Regions from separate parts of the Agrobacterium larrymoorei genome, predicted to be linked through region 3. Evidence: riboswitches for the same ligand, from Rfam matches in the RefSeq annotation. Region 3 holds a riboswitch; each other region holds the start of a gene.
The links. A riboswitch is a leader RNA that binds a small molecule or an ion and turns the genes downstream of it on or off. The one in region 3 is predicted to bind cobalamin.
Positions count from the first base shown of each region.

Region 1: linked by a shared signal. The riboswitch ahead of CFBP5473_RS18865 (ABC transporter substrate-binding protein) and the one ahead of CFBP5473_RS01360 (DUF1636 family protein) in region 3 are both predicted to bind cobalamin.
Region 2: linked by a shared signal. The riboswitch ahead of bluB (5,6-dimethylbenzimidazole synthase) and the one ahead of CFBP5473_RS01360 (DUF1636 family protein) in region 3 are both predicted to bind cobalamin.

Region 1 is NZ_CP039692.1:983,369-987,535, reverse strand. Features, by position in the region: gene CFBP5473_RS18870 (glucose/quinate/shikimate family membrane-bound PQQ-dependent dehydrogenase) at 1-1,858, shown strand, start outside; cobalamin riboswitch at 1,997-2,216, shown strand; gene CFBP5473_RS18865 (ABC transporter substrate-binding protein) at 2,412-3,437, shown strand; gene CFBP5473_RS18860 (FecCD family ABC transporter permease) at 3,442-4,167, shown strand, end outside.
Region 2 is NZ_CP039691.1:1,797,583-1,801,749, reverse strand. Features, by position in the region: gene CFBP5473_RS08575 (NAD+ synthase) at 1-470, shown strand, start outside; gene CFBP5473_RS08570 (TolB family protein) at 507-1,337, shown strand; cobalamin riboswitch at 1,370-1,549, shown strand; gene bluB (5,6-dimethylbenzimidazole synthase) at 1,660-2,340, shown strand; gene CFBP5473_RS08560 (DUF2865 domain-containing protein) at 2,342-3,466, opposite strand; gene CFBP5473_RS08555 (NADP-dependent malic enzyme) at 3,648-4,167, opposite strand, start outside.
Region 3 is NZ_CP039691.1:283,787-287,953, reverse strand. Features, by position in the region: gene cobW (cobalamin biosynthesis protein CobW) at 4-1,041, opposite strand; gene CFBP5473_RS01360 (DUF1636 family protein) at 1,035-1,460, opposite strand; cobalamin riboswitch at 1,572-1,782, opposite strand; gene cobO (cob(I)yrinic acid a,c-diamide adenosyltransferase) at 1,890-2,507, shown strand; gene CFBP5473_RS01350 (cobyric acid synthase) at 2,511-3,968, shown strand; gene cbiB (adenosylcobinamide-phosphate synthase CbiB) at 3,955-4,167, opposite strand, start outside.

The sequences.
Region 1 (4,167 bases), on a different replicon from region 3:
GCCGGATAATGAATGGCACCAATATGGCCGCACGTCTTACGGCCAGCGCTATTCTCCGCTGACGCAGATCAACACTGAAAATGTCGGTGAGCTGAAAGAGGCATGGCGCTATCAGACCGGCGACGTGAAGCTGCCGCAAGATGTGGGCGAGACGACCTATCAGGTCACGCCGCTGAAGGTCGGTAACACGCTGTACCTCTGCACGCCGCATAACTGGGCTATCGCCGTGGATGCGGCGACTGGCAAGGAAAAGTGGAAATACGATCCGAATGTGGGTCTCAATCCCGACCGTCAGCACCAGACATGCCGCGGTGTTACCTATTACGCCGAGCCCACCGCCCAGGCGGGTTCGCAATGCGCTGCCCGCGTCTATCTTCCAACCTCCGACGCACGTCTGATTGCGCTCGACGCCGGAACGGGTCAGGTCTGCACCTCTTTCGCGGATCAGGGGACGCTGCATCTCGAAGTCGGCATGCAGTACAATCCTGCTGGCTATTACTACTCCACCTCTCCGCCAGCCATCGTCGGCAACAAGATCATTATCGGCGGTGCCGTCAATGACAACTACTCCACCCAGGAACAGTCCGGTGTCATCCGCGCCTTCGATGTGAACAGCGGCGAACTGCTGTGGAACTGGGATTCCGGAAACCCTACCCAGACCCAACCGCTTCAGCCGGGTCAGACCTATACGACCAACTCTCCCAACAGCTGGTCCGTTTTTAGTGTCGATGAAGCGCTTGGGCTCGTCTACATCCCTCTGGGAAATCAAGTTCCTGACCAGCTCGGCATGGGTCGGAGCGAGAATGTAGAGAAATATTCCTCGTCCATCGTAGCTCTGGATGTGAATACCGGGCAGGATCGCTGGGTGAAGCAATTCGTCCATCACGACCTTTGGGATATGGACGTACCGGCACAGCCTGTCCTGCTGGACATCACCAAGCCGGATGGCCAGACCGTGCCGGCACTCGTTGGCCCGACGAAGCAGGGCGATATCTATGTGCTGGACCGGCGGAACGGCGATCCTATCCTGGCCGTGACGGAAGAGCCTGCTCCAAGTGGCGCCATCCCTGAAGACTTCAGCGCGCCGACGCAGCCGACCTCTGCCTTGAGCTTCAAGCCGGAGCCGCTTCAGGAAAAGAACATGTGGGGCGTCTCCATGTTCGACCAGCTGGCTTGCCGCATCAAGTTCCATCAACTGAACTATAAAGGCCGTTACACGCCGCCATCGCTGAATGGCACTCTCGTTTACCCGGGTAACTTCGGTACCTTCAACTGGGGTAGCGTTGCGGTAGATCCTGAACGTCAGGTCATGTTCGGCATGCCGACCTATCTGGCCTTCACCTCGCAGCTCGTTCCACGCGCCCAAATTCCCCAGAAGGGACAGGATGAAAAGGGTAGCGAGCAGGGTCTGAACCGTAACGACGGCGCGCCATACGGCGTATTGATGGGTCCGTTCCTCAGCCCCATCGGCATTCCATGCCAGGCGCCGCCATGGGGCTATGTGGCGGGTGCCGATCTCAGAACCGGCAAGATTGCCTACAAGCATAAGAACGGCACGGTCCGCGACATGACACCGCTACCGCTTCCCTTCAAGGTCGGTGTTCCCGGGATCGGCGGCCCGATGATCACCAAGGGCGGCGTGGCCTTCCTTGGCGCGGCAGTAGACGATTACCTTCGTGCCTATGATCTGACGAGCGGCAAGCAGCTTTGGGAGGCCAGACTGCCGGCAGGTGGGCAAGCAACGCCCATGACCTATGCGCTCGATGACGGAAAACAATATGTCGTCATAGTCGCTGGCGGGCACGGGTCCGTCGGCACGAAGCCGGGCGATTACGTGATTGCCTACAAGCTTCCTTGAACGCTGACGACGTTCATTTGAATATTTCAGAAATGGCCGGATTCTCCGGCCATTTTCTTTATTTTCAGAATGATAAGTTTATTGTGTTTGATATGTAATAACATTACAAATCGGTGCTTGACGGCGGAAGCCAAATAGTTCTATCTGGTCCGCGACGGTTCCAAGCGAGAGATCGCAAGGAATAATAGGGAACACGGTGAGAGGCATTGCTTCAATGCCGTGGCTGCCCCCGCAACTGTAAGCGGATTGTCGAGCACTCGTGACGCATACTTGCGTCAGGCCACTGCGAATAATCGTGGGAAGGCGGGCAAGACGATCATCCGTGAGCCAGGAGACCTGCCGTCGAGAGTTCATTCCAATGTCACGGGCGGGGATGCCCTGAACAGGAGACGTCATGATCGTTGTTTGCGCCACCCGGCGCCATATTCAATCTGCTCTTTTTCCGGTTTCAAAACGGTCCTTCGCGTGTGGCTGCGGAATGGATGTTCATTCACCTTCACATGACGGCTTTGCGCTGTAACGCGCAGCTGGCGATTTCGGGGACTATCGGAACATGACAATTAACTTAAGCCGCGCCATCTTTGCAGCAGCCATGGCTGCACTTTCGATGGCAGCTACATCCGCGCAGGCTGCGGAAACCAGCTATCCATTGACGCTGAAGAATTGTGGAAGGGACGTAACCTTTACCCACGCTCCAGAGCGCACGGTCTCCATCGGCCAGAGCACGACGGAAATCCTCTATATGCTCGGGCTGGCAGACAAGGTGGTGGGAACCGCCGTCTGGATCGGCCCGGTCATCAAAGGCTATGAGGAGGCCAATGCCAAGGTAACGCGATTGGCGGATAATGATCCGAGCTTCGAAAGCGTGCTTGCCGAGAAGCCCGATCTGGTAACTGCGCAGTTCCAGTGGCATGTCGGTTCGGAAGGCGTGGTGGCCAAGCCGGAGCAGTTTGAGGAACTTGGCATTCCGGTCTATACGTCCCCTTCGGATTGCACGGGCAAGGACAATTCCGGCGGTGGTGATGGCGTGCGTCACTCCGTATTTACGATGGACCAGATCTATCAGGAAATCTCCGAACTTGCGCAAATCTTCAATGTGCAGGATCGCGGCGAGAAGCTGATTGCCGATCTGAAATCCCGCGAAGAAGCAGCAAGGCAAAAGATTGCCTCGGTCGATGGCAAGCTGTCCGCCGTCTTCTGGTTCTCCAGCGCCGAACTGGATATCGATCCCTATGTCGCGGGCAAGAATGGTGCGCCGGGCTACATCATGTCGGCGCTTGGTATCAAAAACGTCATCGACAGCGATGAGGAATGGCCGACCGTGGGCTGGGAAACCATTGCGAAGTCGCAGCCGACCATCATCGTTGCTGGCAAAATGGACCGTCGCCGCTATCCGGCTGACGACGCTGCCGTGAAACAGAAATTTCTGAAAGAGGATCCAGTTGCTAGCCTGATGCCCGCCGTCAAACAGAACCACATCGTGGTGATGGATGCGCAGGCCATGAATCCGACGATCCGCACGATCGAAGGCATCGAAGTGCTGGCGGATCAGGTCGTTCAGCTCGGCCTGACGAAGTAAGCCGATGTCGGTTCCTTTAATCTATGCCCGTGCCGCCGCCATTGCGGCCGGGTGCCTCTTGCTGGCGCTGTGGCTTGGCGCATCGATTGGCGAGACATCCATTCCCATGGATGTCGTCGCCAAAACGGTGGCCAACCGCCTGTGGCATGCGGGTTATCCGCTGGACGCCATCGATGAGGGTATCGTCTGGAACTACCGGTTAAGCCGGGCCGTGGTTGCCGCCTGTTGCGGGGCGGCCCTGGCGCTTTCTGGCGTCGTGCTGCAATCGCTGCTGCGCAATCCGCTGGCAGATCCTTATATTCTGGGCATTTCCGCTGGAGCTTCGACGGGCGCAGTCGGTGTTGCCATTCTTGGTTTCGGCGCGGGCATGCTTACCATGCCGCTCGGTGCTTTTCTGGGCGCACTTGTTGCCTTCGCCCTCGTCACATTGCTGGCGCTGCGGGCCGGAAGCGGCAATAGCGCGATCATTCTGGCAGGCGTTGCGGGGTCGCAGCTGTTCAACGCGCTGACGTCCTTCATCGTCACCAAGTCGGCCAATGCGGAACAGGCACGCGGTATCATGTTCTGGCTGCTCGGCAATCTTTCCGGCGTCCGCTGGCCGGATGTCTCGCTGGCGCTGCCGGTTGCGATCCTTGGCCTTGTCGTCTGTCTCTGGCATGCCCGCGCTTTGGACGCCTTCACCTTCGGCGCTGAATCCGCCGCGTCGCTCGGCATTCCGGTCCGGCGCGTC
Region 2 (4,167 bases), 1.5 Mb from region 3:
CGACCGGCAACAAGTCCGAGATGTCGGTAGGTTACGCCACGCTTTATGGCGACATGAATGGCGGCTTCAATCCGATCAAAGACCTCTACAAGATGCAGGTCTACGCCATTTCCAGATGGCGCAACGCGCATGTGCCGCCGGATACTTTGGGACCTTCCGGTGAGGTCATTCCCGAAAACATCCTCTCCAAGGCACCTTCGGCAGAACTGCGTCCGAACCAGACCGACCAGGATTCGCTACCGCCTTATCCGGTGCTGGACGATATTCTGGAATGCCTCGTGGAGCAGGAAATGTCGGTGGATGAGATCGTTGCCCGCGGCCACGATGTCGCGACGGTCCACCGTATCGAGCATCTGCTTTATCTTGCGGAATACAAGCGCCGCCAGTCCGCGCCGGGCGTGAAGATCACCAAGAAGAATTTCGGTCGCGACCGGCGCTACCCGATCACCAATCGCTTCCGCGACAGGTGATCGCGGGTATTCGACTGGCGTGTGCAGGGAGGAAGAATGCGCAGTTCCATCGAGATCTATGACATCCGCACGCGCCAGAACCGGGTCGTTTGGCAAACGAGTGCACTGTTCGAAGCGCCCAATTGGTCGCCGGATGGGCGATATCTGTTGTTGAACAGCGGTGGCCTGCTTTATCGGCTGTCGCTGGATGGAGACACGAAAGCCGAGAAAGTCGATACCGGCTTTGCGACCGAGTGCAACAATGATCACGGTATTTCGCCGGATGGTTCGCTCTATGCGATTTCGGATAAGGTTGAGTTCGGCAAAAGCGCGATTTATCTTCTGCCGTCGTCCGGCGGCGCTCCACGATTGATGACGAAAAACCTGCCATCCTATTGGCATGGCTGGGCGCCGGATGGCAAAAGCTTTGCCTATTGCGGTATCCGCGATCAGGTTTTCGATATCTACGCCATGGATGTCGAGACCGGCACCGAGACGCTGCTCACGCATGGCGAAGGCCGGAATGACGGGCCGGATTATTCGCCGGATGGCGCGTGGATCTATTTCAATTCCAGCCGCACGGGGCAGATGCAGATTTGGCGGGTCAGGCCGGACGGCTCCGACGTAGAGCGGATCACCGACAGTGCGTATGGTGACTGGTTTCCTCATCCGTCTCCGAAAGGAGACAAGGTGGTCTTCATTTCCTATGACAGCGACGTTTTCGATCACCCTCGCGATCTCGATGTGCGTGTGCGGTTGATGGACCCGGATGGGAGCAATGTTGAAACGCTGTTCGATCTGTTCGGCGGGCAGGGCACGATGAATTCTCCCAACTGGTCACCGTATGGTGATGAGTTTGCTTATGTCCGGTATTTCCCTGCCGAATGATGCAGCGGCGCTTGCGCCATTGCGTAAATTTCCCCATAGCTTCCCCGTCAGGTGCCTGCTTCTAGCGGGAGAATCGGGAATGCGGTGAGAGACCGCGACGTGCCCAACGCTGTGAGGCGGATGCCTGTTGCCATGAGCCACTGAGTTTTCGGGAAGGCGGCAGCGGGCAGATGAAGCCAAGTCAGAAGACCGGCCTGACGAGATAGACCGACCCGCGTGGACGGCGGAAGGTTTTGAGAAATGCTGTTTGCCTGGTGCTCTTACGAGGCATGGCAAGGAGCTTTCTCGGCATTGTTGGGGATTGACGATGCGGTCTGATGCTATGCGGCACAAGCTGGTGCCGGTTTGTGAATTTTCCGATGACGACAAGGCTGCGGTTTACCACGCCATCGAGACGCGACGCGATGTAAGGGACCAGTTTTTGCCCGATCCTTTGCCGGATGTGTTGGTTCGCAGGCTGCTCGAAGCTGCGCACGCAGCACCCTCGGTTGGCTTCATGCAGCCGTGGAATTTCACACTGGTCAGCGATGCGGCAACGAAAGAGGAGGTCTGGCGTGCCTTCTCTCGTGCCAATGACGAGGCCAGCGCCATGTTTTCCGATGAAAAACAGGCGCTTTATCGAAGCCTGAAGCTGGAAGGCATTCGCAAGGCGCCGCTGTCGATTTGCGTGACCTGTGATCCCACGCGCGGTGGTGACGTGGTGCTGGGGCGAACCCATAATCCGCGCATGGATGTTTATTCCACCGTCTGTGCCGTGCAAAATCTTTGGCTCGCCGCGCGGGCGGAGGGCATCGGCGTGGGCTGGGTCAGCATTTTTCACGATGCGGATATTCGCAGAATACTCGGCATTCCGCAGCACATCGAAATCGTTGCATGGCTTTGCATCGGGCGCGTCGAGCAGCTTTATGCCGAGCCGGAGCTGGCGGTAAAAGGCTGGCGACAGCGTCTGCCGCTGGACGAGCTGCTTTTCAATGGTCGCTGGGGCGAAACAGGGTGTCGCTAGATTACTGCGCCTGATCCTGCTGCGGCTGCGTGCCTTTCAAAGCCGGATTCTTAAGATCGATCCGGCTGGTCTCTTCAGGCAGGAATTGCGGCCCGACAACGCGGACGTGGCTGCTCTTCGGGTCGTATTCCCGGTCAGGCACCGGCTCCGCCTTGGCTTCCGTCTTCGTTTCCGGCGGCTTGGAAGCCTTGTCACCTTGCGGTGATGGAATTTGCGTGATGCCGGAATAGGGCGTGGATTGCGGTGCGCTGGCCTGCTGTTCCTGCGTCTTCATTTCATCATGGTAAGCGGCCATGTTGCAGCTGCATGAGGAGGACCGGTTGGTGGCAGAGCCATTGCGATAGGCGAAAGCCGTCGGCATGGACGTGTAGGGCTTGCCGGTTTTTGCCGAAACCATGTCCGAACTCTCCTGTCCCTCCATGGCGTGGTAGAAGAGTTCCGTTTCGGTACCCGGACACATGCGCGCGCATTGCGCTGCCTGCGCGCGGAAATCCAGCGGTGTGGCATTGGAAGAAATCGGGAAGAAAGCGCCGTCGCAGGTTCGCACGCACAGCGTTCTCAAACCGCCCTGCATCGGCATATCCGGTGTCGGTGAATAATCGCCCCGTTCTTCTGGTCTCGGGTCGTTGAATGGGTCGGTGTAGCCGCGCGTTTCCGGGTTTCGATAAGGATCGGCGGATGCATAATCCGGGGAGCCTTCATCGAAGCAGCCTTCGGCATCCAGCGCCGCCATGATCCTTTCCCGGTGATCGTCCGACTGGTTGTTGCGCTGCATGGCCAGCATCCGGTCACGGTCTTCGGCGATCATGTCACGCTCTGCCTCGGCCTGCGCCAGTGCATCACCGATTTCGCCGCAGAGCTGCGCATTGGGATTGCCGTAAACGACGATACTGCCTGAGGAGCAGCCATAGCGGCGAAGATCGTTCTTGATCCGGCGCACGATGATATTCTGCTGCGTAAGCGCACTGGCGAACTGGCGAACCTGCGCCGTGTTGCCGATGACGGTGCTGGGCTGGCGAAGCTCGGCCCGGAGGGAATCGCAAATATTGTTGGCCTGCGCGGAAATCGGCGCAGCCAGAAGAACAGCGATTATCGAACCGATCATTAGGCTGCGGCGCGGGGTCAATGGTCCGATCCGTTTCTGCAAGCCTGCCACATGCGGCTCTATCCTCTGAGTGAACATTAATCACAAACGCGAATGGCGTTTATAAGTTCAGGATAGCATAGGGCCGTGCCGCATTGCGGCAACAGCCAGTTCAAAATTGCGTTAATCCGAAATTACGCAAGCGCCGAACACGGCGATGGGCTTATTCGGAAGGCTGGGACGCCTGCACCACGGCCAGCGCCGCCATGTTGACCACGCCACGCGAGGTGACGGTGGGCGACAGGATGTGCGCGGGCAGAGCCGTACCGAGCAGGATCGGGCCGACATGCAGACCTTCCGTCATGGTGCGAACGACGCCGAGCGAGATATTGGCCGCATCGAGGTTCGGGAAGACCAGAAGGTTGGCTTCACCAGACAGCGCGCTGTTCGGCATGGCGCGCTTGCGCAGAATTTCCGACAGCGCAGAACCACCCTGCATTTCACCATCGATTTCGAGTTCCGGCGCGGCATTACGCACGATTTGAAGCGCCCGGCGCATCTTGCGAGCGCTTTCGGAATCGCGCGAGCCGAAATTCGAATGGCTGGCCAGCGCAATCTTCGGCGTGATGCCGAAGCGCTTGATTTCCTTGGCAGCAAGGATCGCCATTTCGGCAACTTCTTCCGAGGTCGGCTCGTAATTGACGAATGTATCGGTCAGGAACAGCGCGCCGCGCTGCGTGATG
Region 3 (4,167 bases):
TAATCAGGCCGCCAGCATCTGTTCGATTTTTTCGCGGTTGATGCCCTTCTCACCGATCACAACGAGAGCAGAACGGCGCACTTCACCGGCGGCCCAAGGGCGGTCGAAATAATGGTTGACGCGCGAACCGACCGCCTGAACCTGCAAGCGCATCGGCTTTGCCGAAACCTCAACAAAGCCCTTGATGCGCAGAACATTTTCAGCAGCAGCCGTTTCCGCGATGCGTGCGGCCAGCGCTTCCGGATCGGACACGGCACCGAGCTCCACGACGAAGCTGTCGAACTCGTCGTGATCGTGATCTTCTTCGTCATCGTGATGCGTGTGGCGGTTTTCGATGTCGTTTTCGACAGCAAGACCAAGCCCGATCAGGACAGCCGGGTCGATGGCACCATTGGAGGCAACGACGATCTTTGCGGCCTTCGGAAGATGCTCGCCAATATGCGCCTTGGCACGCTCAAGACCATCGGCATCCAGGAGATCGCCCTTGGTGAGCACGATGAGATCGGCGCAGGCGATCTGGTCTTCGAAGACTTCCTCGACCGGATCATCGTGATCGAGCGCTTCGTCATTGGCGCGCTGGGCAGCGAGTGCCTCCAGATCGTGGGAAACCATGCCCTCGGCAAGGGCTGCACCATCCGCCACGGCAACCACGGCATCGACCGTAACGCGGCTGTTGATTGCGGGCCATTGGAAGGCCTGCACCAGAGGCTTAGGCAGGGCAAGACCGGAGGTCTCGATAAGAATGTGCTCGACCTTCGGCTGACGACTCAGAATCTGCTCGATGGCGGGCTGGAAATCATCCGCAACGGTGCAGCAGATGCAGCCATTGGCCAGTTCCACGATGTTTTCTTCCGGGCAACTTTCGATGCCGCAGCCTTTGAGGATTTCACCATCGATGCCGACATCGCCGAACTCGTTGACGATGATGGCCAGACGCTTGCCATCCAGCTTTTCCAGAAGGCCGCGCAGCAGGGTGGTCTTTCCCGCGCCTAAAAAGCCGGTAACGATGGTGCAGGGAACGCGGTCTAGCGTGGTCATGATCTCTCCTCGGTAAAATTCAATGGGGGTATGCGCGCGACCATGCCGCGCTTCAAACTATCGGGACGGCCACGCCATGGCATGAGGCCGTCGGCGGAACCTGCGAGCAGCTTTGCACCGGAAATCAAATCCTCGGCATTGTCGGGCGTCAGCCCGCCGAACACGTAGGACCAGCCGTCGGCGCTGCGCATCGCCGCACTCGCACCGCGCTTGCAATTGGCAAGGCAATTGACGCTGCGAACTTCGACGTGGCTTTGCGCACCAAGATGAACTGTCGCTTCCGCCAGCAGCGCGCCCGGACGCGGTTCGGCATTCGGATCGGCCTCATCACGGCAACTGCGGCACACGTAGACGACCACGCCGGAAACGGTGCCTGCGTCTGCTCGTTCAGTCTTTTGAGAAGATGTCGCTGTAATATCCAAACCTGAGTCCGCGCCTTTAAACCAAACAGGGGTGCGGATGCCGAAGACGGTGCGCGGAAGGCGCGAACCAGCATTCGACCGAACCGACTGACCGGAGCACCCCGCCCGACAGACGTTTTTCCTGAAACGGCAGGTCTCCTGGCTCGCGGCTTGAAATGACCGCCCTTGCACCGCCTTCCCGGAGATTCATCCAGTGGCTTAACAGTGCGGGCTCACCGCTTACAGTTGCGGGGGCAGCCACGGATTGACCCGGATGGGCGGAACCGTGTTCCCTCTTAGCTTTTCCCGTTGCCGGAAAAAGACCGTCAGTGCCTTACCCTTACGGCCAAGCGGCTTTGGGGTCAATGTGTTAATGCCGCATTGCCGCGAGGGTCGATTCGACTATAGTCGCCGCTTCGAAAAGCATCTGGCCCGAGAGGAAGCGACATCATGACACGCGATATCAGCGATAGCGAAGCCGCGCGCCACCGCGAAAAAATGGTGAACCGTAAAACGGTGCAGGATGCGGAAGTCGCTGAAAAGACCATCGAAAAAGGTCTGCTGATGATCAACACCGGTCCCGGCAAGGGCAAGTCCACGGCGGCTTTCGGCCTCGCCCTGCGCATGCTCGGCACCGGCAGAAGGGTCGGCGTCGTGCAATTCATCAAGGGCGCGTGGTCCACTGGCGAGCAGCAGGCTCTGACGCTCTTCGGAGACAAAGTGGAATGGCGCACCATGGGCGAAGGTTTCACGTGGGACACTCAGGACCTCAAGCGCGATGTCGCCGCTGCGGGCAAAGCCTGGGAGGAGGCGAAGACTTTGATGGCGGATGAAAGCATCGGCCTTCTCGTCCTGGACGAGCTGAACATCGCCCTGCGCTACGATTATCTTTCCCTGGATGATGTCGTCGCAACGCTCTCCGCCCGTCGCCCCGATCTCCACGTCATCGTCACCGGGCGCAACGCCAAGCAGCCCTTGATCGATGCCGCCGATATGGTGACGGAAATGACGCTGGTGAAGCACCATTTCAAGGCAGGCGTCAAAGCGCAATCCGGCATCGAGTTCTGATCCATGGTCGCCAAATCCATCATGTTTCAGGGGACCGGCTCGGATGTCGGCAAGTCACTGATGGTGGCGGGTCTGGCGCGCGCCTTTATCAAGCGCGGGCTTTCGGTGCTGCCTTTCAAGCCGCAGAACATGTCCAACAATGCCGCCGTTACCGCCGATGGCGGAGAGATTGGGCGGGCGCAGGCATTGCAGGCGCGCGCAGCAGGCGTTCCGCTTTCCGTGCACATGAACCCAGTGCTGCTGAAGCCGCAAAGCGAAACAGGCGCGCAGGTGGTGGTGCAAGGCAAGGTGCTGGGCAACGCCAAGGCGGCTGATTACCAGCATATGAAAGCCGGGCTGATGCCCCGTGTACTGGAAAGTTTCGAGCATCTGAGAGCCAATGCCGACCTTGTGCTGATCGAGGGCGCGGGCAGTGCGTCTGAGGTTAACCTGCGCGCCAACGACATAGCAAATATGGGCTTTGCCCGCGCTGCGAACGCGCCCGTCATCCTGATTGGCGACATCGACCGGGGAGGGGTGATCGCCAGTCTCGTCGGCACAAAGGCAGTGGTGGATGCCGCCGATGCAGAGATGATCAAGGGCTTCATCGTCAACCGTTTTCGCGGCGATCCAGCATTGTTCGATGAAGGCATGCGGATCATAGCCGACCATACCGGCTGGCAGTCCATCGGTCTGCTGCCGCATTTTGCCGAGGCATCCCAGCTGCCCGCAGAAGACGCGTTGGGATTGGCGTCATCAAATCAGGCAAAACCGGATGCGAAAATCCGCATAGCGGTGCCGATCCTGCCGCACATCTCCAATTTCGATGACCTCGACCCACTGGATATGGAGCCGGATATCGAACTCACCCGTGTGCGTCCGGGCCAAGCCATTCCCGGCAATTGTGCACTGGTGCTGCTTTGCGGATCCAAGGCAACGATTGCGGATTTGGCCGTCCTCAGACAGGCTGGTTTCGACATCGATATCAAGGCGCATATGCGGCGTGGCGGCTATGTCCTTGGCCTATGTGGCGGGTATCAGATGCTTGGGAAAACCATCTCGGACCCGCAAGGCATAGAGGGTGCGCCGACCAGCGTAGAGGGTCTAGGCCTTCTCGATATCGATACGGTTCTGGCTCGAGACAAGAGGCTCGTATCGATAACGGGCCGCAGCTTCGATGGGCACGCCTTCTCCGGCTATGAGATGCATGTCGGCGTAACACACGGCGCCGACTGCCAACGTCCCTTTGCGACCATCGGCAATCATGTCGACGGAGCCATCTCACCGGATGGTCGCGTTTTCGGCACTTATATCCATGGCCTGTTTTCCGATGACCTTCAACGCAGCGCCTGGCTCAAAAGACTCGGCGGGCAAGCCTCGACGCTGAACTACGAAGCACAGGTGGACGCGGTTCTGGATCGGTTGGCCGAACATATGGAGCGCCATCTGGATCTCGATGCGCTTCTCGCTATAGCCCGATAATGAGCGCGAGTGCGCCGAAGACGCCAATCAGCAGACCATCGGCAACCCGTGCCAGCTTCAGCGCCTGTCGAATATCGGCAGCGCTTAAATCCCGCCGTCCTCCTTCCCCCATGAACCGCGCCTCGATCATCTGCCCGCCATAGGATCGGGGCCCGGCAAGCGCAAAACCCAGCGCACCGGCCAACGCCGCTTCTGGCCA